Regions from separate parts of the Saccharopolyspora sp. NPDC049357 genome, predicted to be linked through region 2. Evidence: riboswitches for the same ligand, from Rfam matches in the RefSeq annotation. Region 2 holds a riboswitch; each other region holds the start of a gene.
The links. Region 2 has a riboswitch for thiamine pyrophosphate ahead of thiC (phosphomethylpyrimidine synthase ThiC). Riboswitches for the same ligand answer to the same signal wherever they lie in the genome.
Positions count from the first base shown of each region.

Region 1: another riboswitch for thiamine pyrophosphate. It lies ahead of AB0J91_RS04585 (cytosine permease); the one in region 2 lies ahead of thiC (phosphomethylpyrimidine synthase ThiC).
Region 3: another riboswitch for thiamine pyrophosphate. It lies ahead of thiD (bifunctional hydroxymethylpyrimidine kinase/phosphomethylpyrimidine kinase); the one in region 2 lies ahead of thiC (phosphomethylpyrimidine synthase ThiC).

Region 1 is NZ_JBFAQJ010000004.1:2,225-9,363, reverse strand. It holds gene AB0J91_RS04615 (xanthine dehydrogenase family protein molybdopterin-binding subunit) at 1-187, shown strand, start outside; gene AB0J91_RS04610 (VOC family protein) at 242-676, opposite strand; gene larC (nickel pincer cofactor biosynthesis protein LarC) at 754-1,890, opposite strand; gene larB (nickel pincer cofactor biosynthesis protein LarB) at 1,887-2,549, opposite strand; gene larE (ATP-dependent sacrificial sulfur transferase LarE) at 2,546-3,364, opposite strand; gene AB0J91_RS04590 (helicase HerA-like domain-containing protein) at 3,606-5,123, shown strand; TPP riboswitch at 5,160-5,273, shown strand; gene AB0J91_RS04585 (cytosine permease) at 5,264-6,592, shown strand; gene AB0J91_RS04580 (family 2 encapsulin nanocompartment cargo protein polyprenyl transferase) at 6,696-7,139, opposite strand, start outside.
Region 2 is NZ_JBFAQJ010000009.1:137,041-144,179, forward strand. It holds gene AB0J91_RS10545 (FUSC family protein) at 1-1,456, opposite strand, end outside; gene thiD (bifunctional hydroxymethylpyrimidine kinase/phosphomethylpyrimidine kinase) at 1,628-2,461, opposite strand; gene thiC (phosphomethylpyrimidine synthase ThiC) at 2,647-4,284, opposite strand; TPP riboswitch at 4,278-4,399, opposite strand; gene AB0J91_RS10560 (peptide deformylase) at 4,469-5,041, opposite strand; gene AB0J91_RS10565 (DUF3263 domain-containing protein) at 5,335-5,643, shown strand; gene AB0J91_RS10570 (LytR C-terminal domain-containing protein) at 5,643-6,287, shown strand; gene AB0J91_RS10575 (AAA family ATPase) at 6,503-7,139, opposite strand, start outside.
Region 3 is NZ_JBFAQJ010000063.1:15,556-22,694, reverse strand. It holds gene AB0J91_RS31490 (Ig-like domain-containing protein) at 1-512, shown strand, start outside; tRNA gene AB0J91_RS31485 (tRNA-His) at 693-765, opposite strand; gene orn (oligoribonuclease) at 887-1,528, opposite strand; gene AB0J91_RS31475 (AMP-binding protein) at 1,590-3,227, opposite strand; gene AB0J91_RS31470 (hypothetical protein) at 3,442-3,639, opposite strand; gene AB0J91_RS31465 (hypothetical protein) at 3,879-4,619, opposite strand; gene AB0J91_RS31460 (lipoyl domain-containing protein) at 4,793-5,029, shown strand; TPP riboswitch at 5,071-5,163, shown strand; gene thiD (bifunctional hydroxymethylpyrimidine kinase/phosphomethylpyrimidine kinase) at 5,151-5,948, shown strand; gene tenA (thiaminase II) at 6,070-6,780, shown strand; gene AB0J91_RS31445 (hypothetical protein) at 7,005-7,139, shown strand, end outside.

The sequences.
Region 1 (7,139 bases), on a different contig from region 2:
CGGCGACATCGACGTCGACTGGATCACCGAGGAGGACCCCTACGTCAATCCCATGGGCTCCAAGGGGATCGGTGAACTCGGCATCGTGGGAACGGCGGCCGCCGTTGACAACGCCGTGCACCACGCCACGGGAATCCGCATCCGGGACCTGCCCATCACGCCGGACAAGCTCGTCGGGCTCCTCTAGGAGCAATTGCGTTGCTCGGCGGTGCCAGTGGCAGTTCGGTGATCGCCCCGGCCGTCAGCTCTTCTGCAGCTCCTCGGCGAACATCACGAGGATGCCGCTGGGGCCGCGGACGTAGGTGAGCTTGTAGACGTCCTCGTAGGTCGCCACGCCCCGAAGCGGATGGCATCCGTGCTTCGCGGCTGTCGCGAGGGCTTCGTCGATGTCGTCGACCGAGAAGGCGATGCGGTGCATGCCGATCTCGTGGGGACGGGTGGGCGCCGTCTCGATCGCTTCCGGGTGGATGTACTCGAACAGCTCGACGTGCCCGCCGTCCGGCGTCTCGAGCATCGCGACGTTGGCGTGGTTGCCGTCGAGGCCGACAGCGGTGTCGGTCCACTCACCGCTGACCGTGGTGCGGCCGACGACCGTGAGACCGAGATCGGTGAAGAAGGAGATCGTCGCTTCGAGATCGCGCACGGCGATGCCGACGTTCTCGAACTTGATGGCCATGCGTCGGATGGTACCGAGTCGGGCCGACAGGCTCCGGTGACGAACCGGGATTCGACTGAACGGGTTCGGGCGGGTCCTCAGTCGCGCGCCTCGTCCAGGGCCATGTCGGTGACGGTGCGCAGCGGCAGGCCGAGGGCATTCGCCGCGGCCGCGACGTCGTCGTGCTCGGGTTTGCTGCGGTGCGGGCCGTGCTTGACGCGGATCCGATGTCCCCGCACGGAAACGGTCGTGGTGCGGCGGGGGAGCGCGGTGCGCTGGACCTCGTGCCGACGGGTGCCGAGCGTGCCGGTCTCCGCCAGCACGATCTCGGTCAGCGCCGCCTCGACACCGGGGGCGCACAGCACGTGCAGCACGTGGGCCGGGCGGGACTTCTTCATCGTCACCGGGCTCGTCCACGCGTCGGCGGCCCCGGCGTCGAGCAGCCGTTCGACCACGTGGCCCAGGGATTCGCCGGTGACGTCGTCGACGTTGCACTCCACCACGACCATCGTCTGCGCCTCCGAGGGGGAGGACCCCAGCGAGGCCGACAGGACGTTCGGGCGTTGCGGGAAGCGCTTGGTCCCGGCCCCGTAGGCGGTGGCGCCGAGCGTCATCGCCGGGGGAGGGGTGAAGCGGGTGCCCATCGCCGAGACCAGGGCCGCGCCCGTCGGGGTGACCGTTTCCCCGGCGAGGTCCGCGCCGACCACCGCCGCGCCTTCCAGCAGGCGCAACGTCGCCGGAGCGGGTGCGGGGAGCACCCCGTGCGCGCAGCGGACCGTGCCCGATCCCAGCGCGATCGGAGCGGAATGCACTGCGGTGACCGACAGTTCGTGCAACGCCGCCGCCACCCCGACGGTGTCCACGATGGTGTCCAGACCGCCGACCTCGTGCAGGTGCACCTCCGCCGGATCGCGGTCGTGCAGCCGGCCCTCCACCCGCGCGATCGCTTCGAGGGCGGAGACCGCCATCCGCGCCACGGGTTCCGGCCGCGCGCGGGAGGCGAGCTCGATCAGGTCCGCCGCGTGCCGCTCGGGCACGTCGTCGTCGGCGGAAACGACCGCCTTGGTCGCCGCGATCCCGTCCAGCTGGACCCGCTCGGAGTCCAGGGACCACCCCCGCAGGCCGGTGGACTCGATCGCCGCCCGCACCTCCTCCAGCGGGGCGCCGAGTCCGAGCAGCGCGCCCAGCAGCATGTCGCCGGAGAGCCCGGTCGCGGGGTTGAGCCAGAGGATCATCGCCGGGCCACCGCGGCCAGCCGGTGCGCGGCCATCGCGGCGGAGAAGCCCGAGTCGATGTTGACCACCGTCAACCCGGCCGCGCACGAGGTGAGCATCGCCAGCAGCGCCGTCACGCCCTCCAGCGCGGCGCCGTACCCGGTCGAGGTCGGCACCGCGATCACCGGGCACGACACCAGCCCGCCGACGGCGCTGGCCAGGGCGCCCTCCATGCCCGCCACCACGACCACCGCGTCGGCCTGCTCGAGGTCCTCGCTCGCGGCGAGCAGCCGGTGGATGCCGGCCACACCGATGTCGCGGACCACGTGGGTGCGCAGGCCGATCGCGGAGGCCACCGCGTCCGCCTCCGCCGCGACCGGCCAGTCCGACGTGCCCGCCGTGGCCACGCACAACCGGAAATCCCGCTGTTCCGCCGGTCGCCACACCAGCAGCCGCGCCGTCTCGTCGTAGTCGCCGCCGGGCACCCGCACCGCTGCCGCGACCTCGGGCTCCACCCTGGTGACCAGGACCGGGCCCGTGCTGCGCGCCAGCAGCTCGGTCACGATGCCGGTGATCTCCTCCGGCCGCTTGCCGGGCCCGTAGACCACCTCCGGAAGCCCCTGGCGGGATTCCCGGTCGGTGTCGACCCTGGCGTAACCGAGATCGCTGAAGCCGGTCATGATGCCGTCCTGGTGGGCAGCAGCGGAAGCAGCACGTTCATCCGGCCGCTGGAGAAACCGGCCATGTCCAGCGCGCAGAACTCGAAGCCCGCCTCCCGGCCCGCGGCGTCGAGCTCGGCGTGGTGCGCTGCGGCGCGGTCGATGTCCTCGGCGGGCACCTCCAGGCGCGCCACCGTGCCCTGACCGTGCGCGCGGACCCGGCACACCGGGAACCCCAGGGCGTGCACGGCTTCCTCCGCCCGCTCGATGCGGGCCAGCACCTCCGGGGTGACCGGATCGCCGTAGGCGACGCGGGAGGCGAGGCACGCTGCCGCCGGTTTGTCCGCAGTGGACAGACCCAGCTCGGCGCTGGCCTCGCGGACGTCGGCCTTGGTGAGGCCGGCGTCGACCATCGGCGCGATCGCGCCGCGCTGCGCCGCCGCGCGCTGACCCGGCCGATGATCTCCCAGATCGTCCACATTGGTGCCCAGCGCGATGCTCGCGCCCATCGTCGCCGCCAGCGGCTCCACCGCGTCGAACAGCGCGGACTTGCAGTGGTAGCAGCGGTTCCCGTCGTTGGCGGCGTACTCGGGCCGGTCGGCCTCGTCGGTGCAGACCTCGACGTGGGCGAGGCCGTTCTCGCGGGCGAAGCGCTTGGCCCGCCTGCGCTCCTCGGCGGCCAGGCTCGGGGACACGGCGGTGACCGCGAGCATCCGCGCTCCCAGCTCCTGGTGCGCCACCACGGCCAGCAGCGCCGAGTCCACGCCGCCGGAGAACGCCACGACCAGGGAATCCTCGGTTCTGACGCGCGCCCGCAGGCGGTCCAATCCGGTCACGACGCACTCCTCACGCACGCTCGATCACAGCCATGTGGTCCGACCAGACTCTAACTCCAACGAGCGATCCATCCCATGCCGTCGAAGGAGATCTTTCCGGTGGTCAACGAGCCTTTTGGCGGCTCGTTCGGGGTGCTAGTGCGGACGCGCCCGCTTGTCCCTCGACCGAGTGGCACTCCCCAGCTCGGCGGCGGGATCGACCTACCTTCCGAGGGGAACGTGCCGACGGGAGGAGACTGCGGTGACCGACAACGACGCCGCCCAGCAGATCGCGGACGGATACACCTCCGGCGGAGCCGCCGTCGACCTCGGGGCGGTGGTCATCGACAACGAGGCGGACGCCGCGGCGCAGGTGCGCATCCCGCTGGCCACGCTCAACCGGCACGGCCTGGTCGCAGGAGCGACCGGCACCGGCAAGACCAAAACGCTGCAGCTGCTCGCCGAACAGCTTTCCGACGCCGGGGTGCCCGTCGTGCTCGCCGACATCAAGGGCGACCTGTCCGGACTCGCCCAGCCCGGCGAGGGCGGCGAGAAGCTCACCGCGCGCGCCCAGGACGTCGGCGACGACTGGCAGGCCGCGACCTACCCGGTGCAGTTCCTCTCGCTGGGCACCGGAGGCCGCGGGGTGCCGATCCGGGCGTCGATCACCAGCTTCGGGCCGGTGCTGCTGGCCAAGGTGCTCGGGCTCAACGCCACCCAGGAGTCCACCCTCGGGCTGATCTTCCACTGGGCCGATCAGCGCGGACTCGCGCTGCTGGACACCAAGGACCTGCGGTCGGTCATCCAGTACCTGACCAGCGACGAGGGCAAGCAAGATCTCAAGGGCATCGGCGGTGTCTCGGCGGCCAGCGCCGGGGTGATCCTGCGGTCCCTGTCGAACCTGGAGGCCCAGGGCGGGGACGAGTTCTTCGGCGAACCCGAGCTGGAAGTGGCCGACCTGCTCCGGCAGTCCGAGGGCAAGGGCGTGGTCAACCTGCTCGAGCTCGACGACGTGCAGACCAACCCGGTGCTGTTCTCCACGTTCCTGATGTGGTTGCTGGCCGAGCTCTTCGAGGAGATGCCCGAAGCCGGTGACCTGGACCGGCCGAAGCTGGTGTTCTTCTTCGACGAAGCGCACCTGCTGTTCAACGACGCCTCCAAGGCGTTCCTCGACCGCATCGAGCAGACCGTGAAGCTCATCCGCTCCAAGGGAGTCGGCGTCTTCTTCTGCACCCAGCTGCCCACCGACCTGCCCAACGCGGTGCTGTCGCAGCTGGGCGCCCGCGTCCAGCACGCGATCCGCGCGTTCACCCCCGAGGACCAGAAGGCGCTGTCCAAGACCGTCAAGACCTACCCGACCACCGAGCACTACCGGCTCGACGAGGCGCTGACCAGCCTCGGCATCGGGGAGGCGATCGTGACCGTGCTGTCGGAGACCGGAGCTCCGACGCCGGTGGCCTGGACGCGGCTGCGCCCACCGCGCTCGCTGATGGGCACCATCGGCGAGGACGCGGTCCGCACCTCCGCCCGGTCCTCCGACCTGCACGCCAAGTACTCCGAGACGATCGATCGCGAGTCCGCCTACGAGAAGCTCGCCCAGAAGGTCGCCGAGCCGGCTGCCCCGGAAGGGCAGGTCCCGCAGCAGAAGGGTGCGCGCGAGGAAGCGGGGATGTTCCAGAAGGCGATGGAGAACCCCGCCGTGCGCTCGTTCTTCCGCTCCGCCGCCAGCGCCGTCGGCCGCGAGGTCACCCGCGGGCTGTTCGGCAACAGGAGGCGCTGACCGACCCGCTTCACTCGATCAGGTAAGGTCTGCCCGACTTATCCACGCGGGAGCTCGGGCGGATCGGGCTGAGAGGGTGGCACGCATCGCGCCACCGACCGCAGAACCTGTCCGGATAATGCCGGCGTAGGGAGCTGTCGATGGCGCTTGACGTCGAACGGTCCGAAGTTCCGAACACCCTGGACGAACCGGCCCCCAGAACGCTGGGCGTGCTCGACCAAGGAGCCTTCTGGGGAAACCTCGGCGTGAGCCTGCTGGGCTTCAGCGGTGCGCTCGCGGTGCTCGCGCCCGCCGGGGTGCCGCAGCTGTCCTTCGCGGCCGCGGTGACGGCCACCGTCGTCGGGACCGTGCTGGGCAGCCTGATGGTCGGCATCGCGGCCATCCCCGGTGCCCGCACGGGCGCACCGGCGATGATGCTGCTGCGCGGCCTGTTCGGCACCCGGCTGTCCTACGTGCCGACCGTGCTCAACATCCTCCAGCTGGTCGGCTGGGGGACCTTCGAACTGCTGGTGATCGCCCAGGGAACCGAGGCGCTGTTCGGCGGCGGACCGCAGTGGCTGTACGTGCTCATCGCCGGGGCCCTCACCACCGCGCTGACCTTGCGCCCCCTGGGCGCGCTGCGGTTGCTGCGCCGCTACGTGAGCATCGCGGTGCTCATCGCGATGGTCTACTTCTTCGTGCAGCTCCTGCGCCAGCCGTTGCCGCCGATGAACGACGGGTCCTGGGAGGGGTTCTGGCCGGGCGCCGACGCGGCGCTGGCCGTCGCGGTGTCGTGGCTTCCGGTCGCCTCGGACTACTCGCGGCACTCGCGGTCGGCGAGCGGCGCGTTCACCGCGGCGACCGTCGGCTACTCGGTCACCCAGATCGCCTGCTACCTGCTGGGTCTGCTCGGTCTGGCGCTGGTCGGGTTCGACGGGGACAAGGCGTTCGACCCGCTGCTGGCGGCGCCGCTGGGCGTGCTGTTCTTCGCGGTGCTGGTGCTGCGCGAGGTCGACCAGTCCTTCGCCGACACCTATTCGACCGCGGTGTCCATCCAGAACCTGCGTCCCAGCACGGATCGGCGGCTGCTGAGCCTGATCGTCGGTGTGATCAGCACCCTGGCCGCGCTGACGATGGACATCGAGCAGTTCTCCAACTTCCTGCTGCTGATCGGATCGGTGTTCGTGCCGATGTTCGGCGTGCTGGCGGTGGACTACTTCTACAACGCCCGCAACCGCGAGTGGGACGTCTCGGCGCAGGCCCCCTCCCGCTGGGGGATGCTGATCGCCTGGCTGCTGGGCTTCGCGACCTTCCAGCTGATCAACCCCGGCGAACTGGGTTGGTGGACCGAGTTGTGGACCGGCGCCCGCGAGGCCATCGGCTTCACCGTTCCCACCTGGATGAGCGCGGCCCTGACCTCGTTCGTCATCTCCGCGTTGGCCGCGGGCATCATCGGCCTGCTCGCCCGCAGCCGCCGGAAGGCCTCCTAAACCGGGTGGTTCGCCTCGCGGCGAACCACCCGGTGACCGGGGACGGCTCCAGCCAGGAGGGGCGGCGGTGGTGGCTGGAGCCGTCGTTTCCGGGCGCCGGGATTCAGTGGTCCCGGCGCGTCACCAGGTGGGCCAGTGCGGTGAGCGCTTCCGCCGCGTCCTCCTCCGGCTCCGCTCTGCGGAGATCGGTCAAGGCCGCGGCGAGCAGTTCATCGGCCTGGGCCTGGCTCCACGCCCGCCCGCCGGCGAGCGTGACGAGCTCGGCGGCCTGGGCGAGCTCGCCGCTGACCAGCGGCTGCTCCCGGTAGTAGAGGGACGCCAGCCGCTGGCCCGCGCTGGAGCCCGAGGTCAGCGCGGAGACCACCGGCAACGTCTTCTTGCGGGTGCGCAGATCGGAGAACACGGGTTTGCCGGTCATCGCCGGATCGCCCCAGATCCCCAGCAGATCGTCGATGTGCTGGAACGCCAGTCCCAGCCGCTCGCCGAAGCTGCGCATCCTGGTGATCTGCTCCGGTGAGCCGCCGCCGTGCAGCGCGCCGAGCGCGCA
Region 2 (7,139 bases):
CCGCGCCGCGCACGTCCGGGACGATGCTGCTCGGCAGCACCAGGTAGCTCACGTAGCCGACGATCAGCGCGATCGCCGCGCCCACGGCCGTGTTGGCGGCGAAGCTGATCCCGACGTTGACCAGCGGGCGGTCCAGCGTCATCGCCTGGTCCACCACGGTGATCACGATCAGGCAGCCCAGCACGACCTGGTACTCGGCGCGCAGCCTCGGCATGTTCAGCAGCATCCCGCCGATGACCAGCGGGACCAGCAGGTAGGCGCCCGGCAGCAGGGTGATCAGGATGGCCAGGGCGGTCACGCCCAGCACCGCGCCACCGGTGCGTTCCAGCGCGCCGGTCATGCTGTCGCGGGCCGCGGGAGCCAGCACCACGTACAGCGCGAGCAGCAGGCTCGACGCCGACGGGTCGCGCAGCAGCAGCACGATCACCATGCCGACCGCGACCGCCAGCGTGCAGCGCAGCGCGTGCCGGAACAGCGAGGACCGGAACGACAGGTGCGCGCGCACCGCGCCCAGCAGCCGTTCCCGCAGGGCGCCGTCCTCGGCGGGCGGCACCGGGCTCTCGTCGCGGCTGACCACGGCGGCGCGGATCCGGTCCAGGCCCTGGTTCACGCCGCCGACGGCGTCGGGCACGTCCTGCCGCCCGCCCCGGGCGATGACGGCCTGGGCGGGGTCGCGGCGGGCGGCCATCGGCAGCCCGGTGCAGGCGCGGGAGCGGATCGCGCGGGCGAGCTCGGCGGCGACCTGGTCGGCCTCGGCGACGATCTCGCGGAGCCGTTCGGCCTCGATCCGGTCGCTCTGCTGAGCCTGCGCGAGCAGCGTCTCGCGGGCGGCGCGGAACCGGGCCGAACCCGCCAGGACCTGTCCGAGCCAGGTGCTGGAACCGTCGGCGCGCCACGCGGCAGCGGCTGATTCGAGCACGCCGGGGCCGGGTGTCAGCAGTGTCCGGGCCACCGCGACGCGGGTCGCGTGCCCGGGGTCGGCGACCCCGGTGATCACCCGCAGCAGCAGCGCGAACAGCCCGCCCGCGATGGTCGAGGCCAGCAGGATCAGGAACGGCTGGTCGTTGCCGATCCCGGTCGTGGTGGTCACCAGGGCCGCGGCGGCGAAGATCTGCCCGCCGATGCGGTAGTGCTCACCCAGCGCGGGCAGCATCCCGGTGCCGAACACGACCACCGCGACGGCGAGCCCGGCCAGCACCGGCACCTTGGTCAGCATCGGCCCGACGGCCATCATCAGCACCAGCGCCGGCGTCAGCCACATGAACCTGCGCAGATCGGAGCGCAGCGCCTGACCGCTGGTGGCGGTCAGCGCCAGCACGGTGGTCAGCGCTCCCAGCAGCACCGGGGTCTGCAGCTCGAAGAACCAGCCCGCGAACGTTCCGGCGATCACGGCGAGCACCACCAGCAGCACGTATTGGCGCTGCCGAGGATCCGGCGCACCCGCCTCGGTGGCCATCCATCCCCGTGCCCTTGTCAACACCGCTCTAGCCACGCTCTCGCAAACCCCTGTCGTCCCTCGCCGCGCCCTCCAGGTTCCGCGCCTGGAATTACGCCCCTCTCCGACCTATGTCGACGAGTAGCACCTATCGGGTTACAGGATGCCGACGAGAATCACTCAAATGATTGGTCAGTACGAGCGAGGGCTGATCCGCCAGAAGGTGGAGACCGGTCCCACGCCGGAGCCGAGGGGGTAGGCGTCGGCGACGCTGCGGGTGACGAACCGCTTGCCGCCGCGCACCGCGTCCGGCATCGAGGCGCCCTTGGCCAGCGCGGCGGTGATCGCCGAGGCGAACACGTCGCCGGCGCCGTGGGTGTGCTCGGTGGCGTAGCGCGGGCCGGGCAGCTCGATGGACTCCGTGCCGTCGAAGAGCAGATCGACGCACTCGGGGTCGTCGGGCAGGTGCCCGCTCTTGATCAGCACCCACTCCGATCCGAAGGCGTGGATCGCCTTGGCCGCGTCCAGCAGGTCCTCGCGGGTGCGCGCGTCGATGCCGGTGAGCAGCCGCACCTCGTCGAGGTTCGGGGTGACCAGCGTGGCCCGGGGGAACGCCCGGTGGCGCAGCGCGTCGAGCGCGTCCGGCCGCAGCAGCGGTTCGCCGCTGCGCGACGCGGCCACCGGATCCACCACGAACGGCGTCCGGCCGCCGCGGCCGATCCCGTGCCGGTCGCAGGCGTCCAGGACGGCGTCGATGGTGGCGGCAGAGGCGAGCACCCCGGTCTTGGCCGCGCCGACGCCGATGTCGGAGGCCACCGCGTCGATCTGCGCGGCCACGGTCTCCGGCGGGATCTCCACCAGGCCGGTCACGCCGACGGTGTTCTGCACGGTCACCGCCGTCACGGCGGTCATGCCGTGCACCCCGCAGGCGAAGAAGGTCCGCAGGTCGGCGTGCATGCCCGCACTTCCGCCGGAGTCCGATCCGGCGATGGTCAGCGCGGTGGGCGGAGCGGTCTCGTCGTGCATTCCCAGAATGCTACGTGCCGCGTGATCGCCTCCGATCGCGCAGCCGCTGACTCCTCGGTGGTTTCCGGATAGGCTCGTGACCAGGCAGATCGCAAGAACTCCCCGCACCGTTCGGCCTGAGCATCGCCACCGACGACTTCTGAGTGGCCGGGGCGGCTCGGCTGGAGCCGCCCCAGCCCTCGCGATCAGTCGTTGGCTGCGAGCGGCAGGTAGACCTCGCCGCCGGTGCGGGTGAACTCCTCGGACTTCTCCGCCATGCCGGCCTCGATGGCTTCGACGCTGGTCAGGCCGTGCTCCTCGGCGTACTTGCGGACGTCCTGGGTGATCTTCATCGAGCAGAACTTCGGGCCGCACATGGAGCAGAAGTGGGCCGTCTTCGCCGGTTCCGCGGGCAGCGTCTCGTCGTGGAAGGCGCGTGCGGTGTCCGGGTCCAGCGACAGGTTGAACTGGTCGGTCCAGCGGAATTCGAAGCGGGCGGTGGACAGCGCGTCGTCCCGCTCCTGGGCGCGGGGGTGCCCCTTCGCCAGGTCGGCGGCGTGCGCGGCGATCTTGTAGGTGATCACGCCGGTCTTGACGTCGTCCCGGTTCGGCAGGCCGAGGTGCTCCTTGGGGGTGACGTAGCAGAGCATCGCGGTGCCGGCCTGGGCGATCATCGCCGCGCCGATGCCGGAGGTGATGTGGTCGTAGGCCGGTGCGATGTCGGTGGTCAGCGGGCCGAGCGTGTAGAACGGCGCCTCACCGCACAGCTCCTCCTCCAGTCGCACGTTCTCCGCGATCTTGTGCATCGGCACGTGGCCGGGTCCCTCGATCATCACCTGCACGTCGTGCTCGCGGGCGATGTGGGTGAGCTCGCCGAGGGTCTCCAGCTCGGCGAACTGGGCGCGGTCGTTGGCGTCGGCGATCGAGCCCGGCCGCAGGCCGTCGCCCAGCGAGAACGTCACGTCGTAGGCGCGCAGGATCTCGCACAGCTCGCTGTAGTGGGTGTAGAGGAAGCTCTCCCGGTGGTGCGCCAGGCACCAGGCCGCCATGATCGACCCGCCGCGCGAGACGATCCCGGTCACGCGCTGGGCGGTCAGCGGGACGTAGCGCAGCAGCACGCCCGCGTGCACGGTCATGTAGTCCACGCCCTGCTCGCACTGCTCGATCACGGTGTCCCGGTAGATCTCCCAGGTCAGCGAGGCGGGATCGCCGTCGACCTTCTCCAGCGCCTGGTAGATCGGCACGGTGCCGATCGGCACGGGGGAGTTGCGCAGGATGCGCTCGCGGGTCTCGTGGATGCGCTTGCCGGTGGACAGGTCCATCACGGTGTCGCCGCCCCAGCGGGTCGCCCACACCATCTTCTCCACCTCCTCCTCGACCGAGGAGGTGACCGCGGAGTTGCCGATGTTGGCGTTGACCTTGACCAGGAAGTTCTTGCCGATGATCATCGGCTCGCTCTCCGGGTGGCACCGGTTCGCCGGGATCACCGCGCGACCCGAGGCGACCTCGTCGCGCACGAACTCCGGCGAAACCCCTTCGCGGTGCGCGATGTACTCCATCTCGCGGGTGATCGCGCCCGCCTTCGCCCAGCCCAGCTGGGTGTTGTGCTCCCGTCCGTCGCGCCATCCCGCTCGCGTTCGAGGCAGTCCACTGTGGACGTCCACAGTGGCGTTCTCGTCGGTGTACGGCCCTGACGTGTCGTAGACGTCGAGGTGCTCACCGTTGGTCAGCTCGATGCGGCGGAACGGCACTCGCAGCCCGGATTCGGTGCTGCTGAAGACCTTTCGGGATCCCTCGATGGGTCCCGTGGTGATTCCGGATGCGTTCGGATACACGTCGGCCATTGCCGTCCACTCCCTACGCCGGCATTACCCGGTCAGGTTCGTGCGGTCGGCGACCCCGGACTTCTCCAGTCGCCCTCTCAGCCCGCTCTTGGTGCGAGCTCCCGCGGATTGACTTGTTCGTGGCCGAGGCTACGGGGGTGCGGCCGCCGATGGCAACAGGTTCATCCGTCCGGCCGCGTTCGGCTCACTCGGCGAACGGGTCGCCCACCTCGGCCGGGTCCCAGCTCAGGCCGGGGACGCCCCACTCGTTGCGCTTGATCATCTTCTTGGCCGCGCGGGCGTGCCTGCCGGTGAGCCGGTCCAGGTAGACGTAGCCGTCGAGGTGATCGGTCTCGTGCTGCAGGCAGCGCGCGAAGAAGCCGGTCCCCTCGACCTCCACCGGCTTTCCGTCCACATCGGACCCGGTGGCCTTCGCCCAGTCCGCCCGGCCCGTCGGGTACGACTCGCCGGGGACCGACAGGCAGCCCTCCCAGTCGTCGTCCGGATCGGGCATGGTCTCCGGGACCTCCGAGGTCGTCAGCTCGGGGTTGATCACCACACCGCGGTGCTGCACGCCCTCGTCGTCCGGGCAGTCGTAGACGAACAACCGCAGGTCGACGCCGATCTGATTGGCCGCGAGGCCCACCCCGTTCGCGGCGGCCATCGTCTCGAACATGTCTTCGACGAGAGTGCGCAGCTCCTCGTCGAAGCGCTCCACCCGGCGAGTCGGGTTGTGCAGCACCGGGTCGCCGTAGACGCGGATGGGGTGAACAGCCATGCGCGGACCCTATCGGTTCCCCCAGGTGGCCTGACCGGGTGCGCTCTTGCGCGTGAAACAGGGGTGTGATCGGCTCACCGTCCGGATCACGGCATGGTTCAATTGGTCACCGGGAATGACAGCCGTGTGATTCTCCGCGACCGAATCGCGAGGCGAGGAGCCGGATGGACGCCGCCCAGATGCTGACCGCGCAGGAGATCGCCCGTCAGTGCGAACAACTCGCGCGCATGCACGGGCGTCAGCACGCGCCGGAGCGTCGGCGGCTGACCCTCGCCGAGCCGATCACGCAGCCCATCGAGCGGATCGTCGAACCGCCGGCGGACGAGCCCGAACCGGGCCCCGCGGATCGGGACCTGACCGACCGGGAGCTGGGGATCCTCGCCTTCGAAGCGCAGTGGTGGAAGCGCTCGGGCAAGAAGGACATCGCGATCCGGGAACTGTTCGACATGTCCGCGTCGCGGTACTACCAGCTGCTCAACACGCTGCTGGATTCCCCCGCCGCGTTCAACGCGGACCCTATGCTGATCAAGAGACTGCGCAAGGCACGGGCGGCACGACAGCGCGCGAGGGCCGCTCAACGACTGGGAATCGAGTTGCACTGATGAGTGTTGGGGAACCGTCCGGCGGGCCCGGCGGGGCCAAGCTGATCGGCCTGGGTCTGATCGGAGTCGGCGTGCTCGCGGCCGTGTTCGGGACCGTGACCCTGATGTCCGGCGAGTCCTCGGACACCGCCCAGCCGCTGCCGCAGGAGCCCACCTCGCAGGTGCAGCCGCCGCCGGAACCCGCGCCGGCCCCGGTCGTCCCGCCCGTGCAGCCGCCGTCCGCCCAGCCTCCGGTGGTCCAGCCCCCGACGGCCCAGCCGCCGGTCACCGAGCAGCCGGGTTCGGGCAACGCCCAGACCCCGGGTTCGGGGCAGGACGTCCCGGCCGGTTCCGGCAAGGGCAGCGAGCAGATCATCGTGCGGGTCTACAACAACTCGACGATCTCCGGGCTGGCGCACCGCGCCGCCGAGGACCTGCGCAAGGCCGGGTACGACGTGCCCGAGGTCGGCAACTACGCCAAGGGCAAGATCCCGACCACCACGGTCTTCTTCCGCCCCGGCACCGGCGAGGAGCGCCAGGCCGAGGAGCTCGCCGCCCGCATCGGCGCCCGAGCCGAGGCCCGCTTCGACGGGATACAGGACGCCACGCCGGGCCTGATCGCCATCATCACCAACGACTACAAGGGCCCGTCCGTCGGGAAGTGATCCCCGAACCCCGCACGGAGTTCAAGCCCTCACCGCACGCACCCGCACGTCTGTGACACCGCGACCTGGGCTTTTCGAATTTCGCGCGAAATTCGAACGCGGAGGTTCCGACTCGAATTTCGCGCGAAATTCGAAGAGCCCCCCGCGCTCGGGCGTGTACGTCCTGGTCAGAGGGCTGAAGGTTGACTTCGCGTGAGATCGGGACGGTCCGCGGGTCAGCGGTGGTTCTCGGCGTAGGCGGCGAGGGTCTCGAGCTGGGCCGGGTCCAGGGACGGGCGGACCGCCTCCCGGGCCGTGGCGAGGTGGGTGGCCGTGACCTCGGCCGCGGAGAGGGATTCCCGCATCGCCGTGAGCGCGGCTTCGCGGACCAGTGCCGTGCAGTCGGCCGCCGAGTAGCCGTCGAGGGTTCCGGCCAGCTCCGCGAGGTCGACGTCATCGGACAGCGGGGTGTTCTTCACCGCCGCGGTGAGGATGGCCTGGCGGGCTTCGGCGTCCGGCGGCGGGACGTAGACGAGCCGTTCGAGGCGGCCGGGACGCAGCAGGGCCGGGTCGATGAGCTCCGGGCGGTTCGTGGCGGCCAGCACGACGACGTCGCGCATCGGTTCCACGCCGTCGAGCTCGGTGAGCAGGGACGCGACCACCCGGTCCGACACACCGGAGTCCGAGGACTGGCCTCGTCGCGGTGCCAGCGCGTCCACCTCGTCGAGGAAGACCAGCGCGGGCGAGGCGCCCCTGGCCCGCAGGAAGAGCTCGCGGACGGCGCGCTCGGACTCGCCGACCCACTTGTCCATCAGCTCCGCGCCCTTCACGGTGAGCACGTTGAGCCTGCCGCTGCCCGCCAGCGCCCGCACG
Region 3 (7,139 bases), on a different contig from region 2:
GTCTGTGGGGCGAGGAGGACCGCAAGGCCACCATCACCATCGGCGACCGCGTGGTGCTCAAGGCCGACGGCGCGTCGCACCAGATGAGCGTGGAGAAGAACGGCCAGGTCATCCGGACTATGCCGGTGTCGCTGGGCAAGCCGGAGTTCCCCTCGAACAACGGCGTGCACGTGGTCACCGAGCACCACCGCAAGAAGGTGATGGACTCGACGACCTACGGGCTGCCGCTGGAGGCCGGTGGCTACCAGACGGAGGTCGAGTGGGCGGTCCGCATCTCCAACGGCGGTGAGTTCCTGCACGCGGCTCCGTGGTCGGTGGGCGATCAGGGACACCGCAACGTCAGCCATGGCTGCATCAACATGAACAACGCCAACGCGGAGTGGATCTTCAACCTGCTCAAGAAGGGCGACGTGGTCGAGATCACCAACGCCGGCGGCCCCAACCTCCGCTCCTGGGACGGCTTCGGGGACTGGCAGATCCCCTGGAACGAGTGGCAGAAGGGCAACAAGTAGGGAAGAAACAGGACGAAGCGACTGCGTCGGTCAAGCGACGCAGTCGCTTTCTCTTTGCCCCACTCGAGAAGCCGGCACCGCCGCTCAGGTTCCACCGCTGAGCAGGGTGACCACGGACTCAGAAGAAGGCCGAGAAAAGAGAGGAGACCCGCTCCTGGAAAGGAACGGGTCTCCCAAAAGGGTGAGTGACGGGATTCGAACCCGCGACTCCTGGGACCACAACCCAGTGCTCTACCGACTGAGCTACACCCACCTCGGCCACTCGGACCGGCCCCGTCGGGCCCCGTCCGGAGCAACGGAAACCATCCTAGCGTGTGCCCGCCACGGGATTTCCACCGCCTCCGGTTTTCGCGTCCGAGCAGCTCAGCGGGGTCTCAGGGCTGCTCACGTGCTCGCGTGGTCCCGCTGACCCCTCCGGGGTCGCTGAGCAGTTCGGCGGCGACGGCCTGGGCCTGCTCGCTGCTCGGGCCGGGATGCGGGACGAACGCGGTGCGCCGGTAGTACGCGAGCTCGCGGATGGACTCGCGGATGTCGGCCAGCGCGCGGTGGGCGAGGCCCTTCTCCGGCTGCGCGTAGTAGATGCGCGGGTACCAGCGCCGGCAGAGCTCCTTGATGGAGGAGACGTCGACCATCCGGTAGTGCAGGTGCGCGTCGAGCTGCGGCATGTCGCGCGCGATGAATCCGCGATCGGTGGCGATGGAGTTGCCCGCCAGCGGCGCGGACCGCACGTCGGGCACGTGCTGCCGGATGTATTCCAGGACCTGCTGCTCTGCTTCGGCGAGGGTCACCTGGGACGAGCGGACCTCCTCGGTGAGCCCCGAGCGGTCGTGCATGTCGCGCACGACCTCGGGCATGCCCGCGAGGGCGTCGTCGTCGGCGTGGATGACGATGTCCACGCCTTCGCCGAGGATGTTGAGGTCCGCGTCCGTGACCAGGGCGGCGATCTCGATCAACGCGTCCTTGCCGAGCTCCAGCCCGGTCATTTCGCAGTCGATCCACACTAGACGGTCATTCACTCGACGCAGCCTAACTCCCGCGACCGGTTGATCGCGGGAAGAGTGTCGGGATCGAAAGCTTCTACCCGTCGAGGTGCGTCCGGAGTTCGCGGGGGACGACCTTGCCGGTGGCGTTGCGGGGGAGCTCGTCCAGGAAGATCACGTCGCGGGGGACGGCGAACTTCGACACCCGGCTGCGGACGTGGTCGCGCACCTGGTCGGCGTCCATGGAGCCCTTCTCGCGCGGGACGACGAACGCGGCCAGGCGCTGGCCGAAGTCGGCGTCGTCGACGCCGATGACGGCGGCTTCGGAGACCTCCGCGATTCCGGCGATGGCGTCCTCGGCTTCCTTGGGGTAGATGTTCTCGCCACCGGAGATGATCATGTCGTCCTCGCGGCCCGCGATGAACAACCGCCCGGAGTGGTCGAACCGTCCCAGGTCACCGGTGGACATGAGCCCTTCGTGGCGTTCGCGGCTCTTGCCGTTGGTGTAGCCGTCGAACAGCATGTCGTTGCCGGCGAAGATGCGGCCGGTCTCGCCGCGGCGGACGGGTTCGCCCTTGTCGTCGAGGATGCGCACGGTGGTGCCGCGCGGTGGCCGCCCGGCCGAGGACGGTGCGGCGCGCAGGTCGGCGGGCGTGGCGATGCTCACCCAGGAGACCTCGGTGGACCCGTAGAGGTTGTAGAGGACCGGGCCGAAGGCGCGCTGGAACGTGGTGGCCAGGTCACCGGGCAGCGCGGAGCCGCTGGCGGCGACGACGCGCAGCGACGAGGTGTCGAAGCGCTCGCGCTCCTCGGCGGGCAGGTCGAGCATCCGCTGGAGCATGACCGGAACGCCGAACATGCCGCCGACGCGGTGCCGCTGGATGGTGCGCAGCGTGTCGATCGCGTCGAACTTGCGGCGCAGCACCAAGGTGGCGCCGAGGACGGCGGAGAGCTGGAATCCGGCGATCCCCCAGGTGTGGAACAGGGGAGCGCTGAGCAGCACGCGTTCGCCCGCTCGCAGCGGGATGCGGGAGAACACCGCGCCGGCCGGGTTCAGGCTCGGCGGGTCGGGGCGGCGGGCGCCCTTGGGCGTGCCGGTGGTGCCGGAGGTGAGCACGATCAGCCGCGAGTGCCGCTTGGGCCGGGGCACCTGCTTGCCGGTGCCGGTGGCGATGAGGTGGTCGAGGGTGTTGTGCTCGGTGGGGCCGTCGGCCCAGCCGAGGACGACGTCGAGGTCGCCGGGCAGGTCCTGCAGGTGCCCGGTGAACTCCTCGTCGAGGACGAGCACGCTGACGTCCTGCTCGGCGAGCACGTCCGCGAGCTGGCGGGTGCTGAGCCCGACGTTGAGCAGCACCACGTCGACGCCGAGCTTGGCCGCGGCGACGATGACCTCGACGGGTCCGTGGTGGTTGCGGGTCAGCACGCCGATGCGGGTCTTGCCGGGCACGCGGTCGCGCAGCGCGGCGGCCAGGCGCGTGGTGCGGGTGGCGAGTTCGGCGTAGCTGAGCGCGCCGCGCTCGTCGATCACGGCGGGGCGATCGGGGTGGCGGGCGGCGCCGACGGCGAAGCCGAGCGGCAGGGTGATGCCCCACCGCCGGTAGGCGAGCGCGATGCGCACCAGCTTGTCCGGCCTCATGGGCCGCACGACGCCTTGTTTCACCAGCACGAACAAGGTGTGCAGTGCCGGTGCGGCGTGGTTGGTCAGAAAGCTGGGCAGTCGCCGCAGAACGCTCACTCGGTCACCCCTCGTCCGTGAAACCTACTCGGGAGTAGATTGTGCCGTGAGTAATCCTCCCGGCCAAGTCCTCCGTGTCGAGTATCCCGGTTCCGCGATCGCGCGAGAGCGGAACGGCTCCCGTCCTCGCCGCTCCTCGCCAGCCGCGATGGGCGAAGTTAGACGGCGCGGCGGGGAAGGGGGAGCCTCTCCCGCCGCGCCGACCCCCAGGGTCCTAGTCGACGTCGGCGGCGGTGACCACCGCGTCGCGCAGGGCCGCGCGCAAGCGGCCGACCTCCAGCGGTGAGAGCACCGCCGTCTCCCCAGGCGGCGCGACGATGACGACCCGGCCGTGGTTGACGAACACCGACATGTCTCGTCGCCGTCCGGCGACGTCGCGGCAACTGACGTGCCACTCCTGGTTGGACCCCACAGTCCCAGCCTCCCTGTGCCGATCCGCTTGGTGCGGTGAAGCCGCGCAGCGCGCGCTCCTGGTGGAGGGACGCACCGATCCGAGGGGCGTGACGGCGTTTCGCCGAAACAACGGGAAAGTGTGCGCGGTCACGGCCGGGTTCGCGGGCCCGAACGCAACTCAGGGGCGACCCCCCCAACCGGGAATCGCCCCTGAGCGAACGCTGTTAGCCGACGACACTCGTCCGGCCCAAGAAACCGTCAGACCGGGCGTACCTTCAGCCCGGCGGGCTCGGCGGAGAGCACGACCGCGCCTTCGAAGTCGGCGATCGGGAGCTCGTCGCGCACCAGGCGGTGCGGCGCGTCGGACGCCTCGATTCGGATCTTGCCGGTGTTGATCGACCGCTCGTCCTGCTCCTGGCCGCCGAACTGGACGCTGAGCTGGTCGCCGGTCACGGTGGCGGTCAGCCAGCCGCCGTCGATGACCTGCTCGGTGTCGTCGAAGGAGACGGTGAGCCGGCCCTCGGCGGGCTTGTCGCCGCGCACCGCGACGTGCGAGAGCGCGACGTCGCGCTTGCCGGACTCCTCGCCGGCCAGGGCGATGACATCCCGGCTGACCTCGTCACCCGGCTCGGTGCCGGGCTTGGGGGTCAGCACCGGTGCGCGCAGCTGCGCGGCGAGCCGGTAGGGCTGCCACGAACCGGCGCCGATCAGGTTGACCACGGCGCTGACCGCCACGTCGGCCAGCAACCGGTCGCTGCCCGGGGCGGGCGTGACCTCGATCGCGGGCACGTCGCGTCGGGCCAGCAGATCGCGCAGTGCCTTGGCGCGCTGACGGCTGTTGCGGTCAAAACCGCGGGTGATCGCCACCGTCCCCGATCCGGCGGCCGCGACGGCGGCCTCGGTCAGGTCCGCTAGCGGCGCCCAGATCTGCGCGGGGTCCTGTTCAGAACGCTGCCGGCGCGAGCGGGCGAAGCCTGGGGCATCGGTCGTGGTTTCCATCGCCCTCCACTTTAGTCGGCTGCGGAGGATGACCTTGCCTTCCGGTGGGGGCTTTCACGGTGTGAAATCGATCGCGGTCGCACTGCTCCATCGGGGTGGCTTTTCCCTCCGCTGGGCTCATCCGCTGCGGCATTCGTCGCATTCTTGCGGCTCTTGGAAGCCGGGGGGTTGGGATGACCGATCTTCACCTGCCGGGTGAGCGCACGGGCCCGGCCCGCTGGCGGCTGGTGCGCTGGCTGGCCTCCGACGGGAGCGGGGTGCGGGCGGGGCAGCCGCTGGCCGAGCTGCGTCCCGCGGAGACCGACGGCGCCGCGATCCGGGTGTCGGCGCTGGCAACGGGAACCCTGTGGCACCAGGTGAAGCGGGGCGAAGTGCTCCACGTGGGCCAGGTGATCGGGTTGATCGAGTGAACCGCGCGGGCCGGGGGCTTGCCCTGGGTTGTTAGGTTGGTGGCAGTGACGCGGGGTGCCCTGCCAGGGCTGAGAACAGACCCGTTGAACCTGACCTAGCTCGTACTAGCGGAGGGACGTCATGGCTCCCAATGTGCTGACCATCGCCGGGACCGACCCCAGCGGTGGCGCCGGTATCCAGGCAGATCTCAAGGCGTTCTCGGCCAACGGCGCCTACGGCATGTCGGTGATCACCGCGCTGGTCGCGCAGACCACCACCGGGGTGAGCCGGGTGCAGGAGGTCCCGCCGGGCTTCATCACCGACCAGCTGGTGACGCTGCTCGACGACGTCCGGGTGGACGCCGTCAAGATCGGCATGCTCGCCAACGCCGAAGTCATCCGCGCGGTCACGGCCGTGCTGGAGCGCTACTCGCCTCGGTTCGTGGTGCTCGATCCGGTCATGGTCGCCAAGAGCGGTGACCGGCTCCTCGCGCCGGAGGCCGTCGGTGCGCTGCGCGACGAGCTGCTGCCGAGGGTGGACCTGATCACGCCGAACCTGCCGGAGGCGGCCGACCTGCTCGGCGAAGCCGAGATCGGCGGTCCCGACGAGATGCCCGCGCAGGCCGAGCGGCTGGCCGCGCTCGGCGCCAAGCAGGTGCTGCTCAAGGGCGGGCACCTCAGCGGCGAGTCGAGCGTCGACCTGCTCTACGGCGACGGGCTGGCGGAGTTCCTCAGCAGCGAGCGGGTGGCCACCACCAACGATCACGGCACCGGGTGCACGCTCTCGGCGGCGATCGCGGCGCTGCGCCCGCAGCGCCCGGACTGGCTGGAGGCCGTCCGCGAGGCCAAGCAGTACCTCACCGAGGCCCTGCGCGCCTCTGAGCGCCTCGACGTCGGCCGCGGCCACGGTCCGGTGCACCACTTCCACCACTGGTGGTGAGCGGGGCCGTCCTGGTGGGAACTGTCCGGGCAGAACGGACTTCGATCATCGACGGTTCGGACCAGAACCGCCCGCCGCTTCGCCACCGCACCCGAGATTCCGACTTCTGCGAGGGGTTCTCATGAGCACGTTGCCCGCTCCGCCCGCCGGAGGGTTCTGCGCCCAGGCGTGGGAGCGCACCGCCGGATTGCAGCAGGCGATCGTGGACCACCCGTTCAACAAGGCGCTGGCGGACGGCAGCCTGGAACGGGACGTCTTCGCCTTCTACATCGTTCAGGACGCGCGATACCTGGTCGGCTTCGCGCAGGCGCTGTCGGCCGCGGCGACCAGGGCCGATGACGCCGCCGACGCGGCGTTCCTCGCCGGGGCCGCGCAGGGCGCGCTGGTGGAGGAGCGGCGGCTGCACGCCGGTTACGTCGCCGAGTTCGGCCTGACCGACGAGGAGATCTCCGGTGTGGACACCTCGCCGTCGTGCCTGGCCTACACGTCCTACCTGCGCTCCTGCGCGCTGACCGAGTCGTACCCGGTGCTGCTGGCCGCGATCCTGCCGTGCTTCTGGGTGTACCAGTACGTCGGCAGCAAGATCCTCGACGCCACCGGCGACATCGAGGGTCACCCCTACAAGGCGTGGATCACCACCTACGCCGACGACGAGTTCGCCGAGGCCGTGCTGGCCGCCCGGGAGCTCGTCGACAAGGTCGCGGAGCGCTCGGACGACGCGACGCGCGAGCAGATGTTCGCCGCGTTCACCCGGGCGACCGAGTACGAGTGGGTGTTCTGGAACGGCGCGTGGGTCAAGGAAACCTGGCCCACCGCGAAATTCCTTGCGTGACAAGGGTTTCGCGTTTCGAGAACACCGATGACGGCTCGCCGGTAGTGGCGGGCCGTCATCCGTTTCGGGTTGCACCACAGCGTGATTCATCATGTGATGCGTGACACAATCTTGCGGTGTTAACGAAGTGGCTCGCACAACGACATGCTGGGCGAGCCCCCTGTCCTAGCAGGGCGTTTGTGAGTGGCGGAATCTTCCGCGGGCGTGGATGGAGTTCTGGGGCAATGTCTTCACTTCTGATCGTTTTTCTCGGGATGTCGATCCCGATCCTGGCCGCCGCGCCGTTCTACATCGCCGACCGTCGCGGGGACGGTCGCGAGACCCCCGAGTCCGCGCAGCTGCTTCCCGGCATCGAGGCG